DNA from 2 places in the Serratia sp. NPDC078593 genome. Region 2 is predicted to be linked to the other one. Evidence: predicted binding sites of a transcription regulator. Region 2 holds the regulator's gene; the other holds the start of a gene.

Region 1 (2,209 bases), on a different contig from region 2:
AGGTAAGGCGGGACACGTCTTCGCAGCCGAGTGCCGTCAACGTTGCACGGGTAGCATCCCATTGGCTGATGATGGCGTTGTGTGGTTCCGCCAACACGGCGCGGCGGAGGGTCTGGCTGTTGCCACCGGAGACATTCAGTAGAATCAATGCGGCCTGCAACGGCGGTAGGCTGGGATTGAAGGCGGCGTTTTCGGCATAGCGGCCGGCGTAAATGGTACCGTCTTCAGTTTCTAGTGCTACGCCGCTGTGGGCATCGCTATAGGGCGCGTGGCTTTGGTTAGCGGCAGCCAGCGCGGCTAACTCCAGTGGATCGGTTAACGACAATTGGAAGCCGTGGTCTACGTGATCCATCAGGAGCGTGCTGATATCGAGATCGCGTGGCCCAAATGAATCGGGTAAATAATCAGCCAGCGTCGCCGCATCACGGCCTGGCAAACGGATTTGCAGTTCACTGCTGCTGTTCAATTCATTCATAAATTGTCGGCAGTGGCCACATGGCGTGTAATTCACGGTGATCGACGCCAGCGACGGTTCACCGCGTAGCCAAGCGTGCGTCACTGCGCATTGCTCGGCGTGGACGGTTTGTTGCATTGGCACACCGTGAAACTCCATATTGGCACCGAAATACAGATTGCCACTGACACCACGAGCAATGGCACCCACGTTGAAATGGGAAATTGGCGTCAGCGAGCAAGCTGCGGCGAGTGGCAACAGGGCAAATGCCAGTGCATCATCATCCAATTCACAGCGCTGCTTGATTGCCTCAACCTGGTTGGCGGTAAACATTGCTGGAAAATGAGGCGCATCCATATACGGTAACAATGCGGATTGCAATGCGGCAGACAGTTCGCTGAAAGCGGTGTGAAAACGCGGATGCATAGAAAGTCTCTTTACGGGTTAACGGGATAACATTCTAGGCAGCCTGTTCATAATAAAATGTGACAAACTTCTCTTTATTAATGAAACGAATGCAATGGAAATCATAATTGCGAGACATGTCGCAGGTGTTGCGCACTTAAGCGAACAGATGCAATAACACTGGGAACAGGAACGGCGCCAGCAACGATGTGATAATTCCACAAATTACCAATGCCAGTGAACTGAATGCCCCTTCTTGAAAATCCATCTCTACGCAACGTGCTGTACCTAACGCATGTGATGCGCTGCCCATCGCTAAACCCCGTGCTGATTTGGTATTTATTTTCAGTAAATTCAGGATGGTATGGCCGAACACTGCGCCGAGGATACCAACAAAAATGACGCACACAGCGCTGATGGCGGGGATCCCGCCAAGTGATTGCGCGGCGGCCATGGCGATTGGCGTGGTGACCGATTTAGGTAGGATTGAGGCAGCAATTTCAGGCGTAGCGCCCATCCACAACGCTAAGGCACCGCCGCTGATCATGGCCGTCAGGCTACCAACAAAACATACGCTGATGATTGACTTCCAGCGCGCGCGGATCTGATGCAGTTGTTCATACAGCGGAAACGCCAGCGCGACTATCGCCGGTTGTAAAAAGTCATTCAAAATTTTGCTGCCTTGGAAGTAATCCTCGTAAGGAATATGGGCCAACAGCAGGAAAGGAATGATGATTGCCATGGAGACCAGCAGAGGGTTGAGCAATGGCATTTTCAACTTTTGTGCCAGTTTACGCGCTACGAAGAAGACGATCAGCGTCAGCGGTAATGACCACCAGATGTTGTGCAGCATTATTTATCCTCCCGTGTGTCATTATCTTCGTTGGTCAGCGTACGTTCGCGATGAAAGTAATGTGAGGAGTAAGCAACGACCAAGAGCACGATCAACGTACTGACGGCGCAGGACACCAGCAAGGGAGCCAGATGATCAATAATCTGCTGATAATATTGCATGACGCCAACCCCAATGGGCACGAACAATAAGACCATATAGCGAATAAAGACATGACAACCGGGTTTTACCCACTTGGCTGGCAAGATCTGTGAGGCGAGCAGGGCAAACAGCAGTAACATGCCGATAATACTGCCCGGAATGGTGATAGGGAGCAGGGCGGAAATGGTATTACCGGCAAATAAGCAAAGATATATTAAAGCGAATGCCCGAAGGTATTTCCAGCACAGTGCGAATGCGTTGTTCATGATTCTTTCCTGTTTAACTGATGTATTTATCATACAATTAAACTGTGAGCTGTGCCACAAAACACACCATGAATTGTCGTTATGCCGTCT
Region 2 (2,209 bases):
GCTCAACCGCTTTCTCACTCAGCCCTTTACCACTCACGATAAAATGCAGGTTAATGTGGGTAAATATCCGCGGGGCTTCTTCGCGACGTTCAGAACTGAGTTTGACCTCGCAATCGCACACCGCATGGCGGCCTTTTTGTAAGATCGAAACCACGTCGATCGCACTGCAACCACCGACTGACATCAACACCATTTCCATCGGGCTAGGTGCCTTATCGCCTGCGTTGCCATCCATCAGAACCTGATGACCAGACGCCGACTCACCTAGAAACGTTAATCCCTCAACCCACTTTACTCTTGCCTGCATTCTGATTACTCCGGTTAATTTCTTAAAATCAGACTACGCGTTCACACGCAAACTGGCAATGGAACCTGACGCCGGTCATGTGTGAGCGAGACAACACAAGACACCCGCCTCACTCTGTGCTACAAACAAAGCCGAAATAATTCTTGCTGGACACTGATTTTCAGGGAAATGCCCGCAGAAAGGTGCCTAATTTGGTATGTTAACAGAATGTAGCTTGCAGCGCTCACAGCAAGTTAATATGCTAGGGCAATAGCGTATTTTACGGCACGCCTCAAAACGGTTAAATGGCAGTCACTCACCGTCAGCCCTAACTCGTTTGACAGGGAACTCTGACCCCTGTGATACAGGCAGATTACAACAGAGGATAATAGCGAATGGTTCTCGGCAAACCGCAAACAGACCCGACTCTCGAATGGTTCTTGTCTCATTGCCATATCCACAAATATCCATCAAAAAGTACGCTGATTCACCAAGGTGAAAAGGCCGAAACGCTTTACTACATCGTGAAAGGCTCCGTAGCGGTGCTCATCAAGGATGAAGAAGGTAAAGAGATGATCCTGTCCTATCTCAATCAGGGCGATTTCATCGGCGAGCTTGGATTATTTGAAGAAGGTCAGGAGCGCAGTGCCTGGGTAAGGGCCAAAAGCGCCTGTGAAGTGGCTGAAATTTCTTATAAGAAATTCCGTCAGTTAATCCAGGTTAACCCTGACATTTTAATGCGCCTGTCGGCACAGATGGCAAGCCGTCTGCAAGTCACCTCAGAGAAAGTGGGTAACCTCGCTTTCCTTGATGTTACCGGCCGCATTGCGCAAACCTTGCTGAATCTGGCTAAACAACCGGATGCCATGACTCACCCAGACGGCATGCAAATTAAAATTACCCGTCAGGAAATTGGCCAAATCGTCGGTTGTTCACGCGAAACGGTCGGCCGTATTCTGAAAATGCTCGAAGATCAAAATCTGATTTCCGCACACGGCAAAACCATTGTCGTTTACGGCACGCGCTAATCAGTAAAAAACGGCACATCACGCGCCGGTTCAGACTGCTGACAAAGCTCGTTATGAGGGAAAGCGTGGCTGTGGGGTCGTAGTGGCGTAAGCCACCGGAGCACCCCTCGCTACGCTAGGCCCGGGTATCTCGGGGGCCATAGACGACTTCGTCATCAAGCTCAAAACGGCGCCTCACGCGCCGTTTTCTCTTTGGGTTAGATTATCCGCTCTGCTCGGGTTTGATAACACACCGTTTAGGGTATTAACCTGCCTTCACCACATCCTGCACTGCCCGTTCAAACCGTGCCATACCTTCTTCAATATCTTGCAGCGCGACCACCAATGAAGGGGCGAAGCGAATCACATTTGGCCCAGCATTCAAAATCATCACCCCCCGAGCAGCTGCGGCATTCAGGAAATCACGAGCCATACCACGGTAAGCCGCCGTCAGTTCTGCGCCAATCAGCAACCCCATACCGCGAATATCGCTGAAAACCCCGTATTTATTACCGATCTCAGTCAGAGCCGAGACATAAAGCGTATGACGTTGTTCGACGCCACTCAACACCTCATGCGTATTGATCACGTCTAACGCGGCTTCGGCTACCGCACAGGCTAACGGATTACCGCCATACGTGGTGCCATGCGTACCGACCTGCATCACCGAGGCAATCTCTTCGGTGGTCAACATAGCACTCACCGGGAAGCCACCGCCCAATGCTTTCGCGGTGGTTAAAATATCCGGCGTCACACCGTAATGCATATAGGTAAATAGTTTACCACTGCGACCCATACCGCTTTGCACTTCATCAAACACTAATAACGCCTGATGCTGGTCACATAGCTCGCGTACGCCCTGCAAGAATTGCGCTTCGGCCGGTGTGATGCCCCCCTCCCCTTGAATCGGCTCCAT

What was found. The regulator CRP, encoded in region 2, controls carbon source genes, mostly activating them, when cyclic AMP is high. The targets are predictions, from matches to a motif close to ATGTGANNNNNNTCACAT.
Region 1: cdd (cytidine deaminase) is a predicted target of CRP. The motif match lies at 938-955, and genes of this name have one in related genera.

What each region holds. Positions count from the first base shown of each region.
Region 1 covers NZ_JBNNGK010000002.1:420,141-422,349, forward strand. Annotated here, with positions in the region: gene cdd (cytidine deaminase) at 1-880, opposite strand, end outside; gene ACQKDS_RS04060 (CidB/LrgB family autolysis modulator) at 1,017-1,712, opposite strand; gene ACQKDS_RS04065 (CidA/LrgA family protein) at 1,712-2,119, opposite strand.
Region 2 covers NZ_JBNNGK010000010.1:149,596-151,804, reverse strand. Annotated here, with positions in the region: gene ACQKDS_RS13080 (OsmC family protein) at 1-307, opposite strand, end outside; gene crp (cAMP-activated global transcriptional regulator CRP) at 682-1,314, shown strand; gene argD (bifunctional acetylornithine/succinyldiaminopimelate transaminase) at 1,559-2,209, opposite strand, start outside.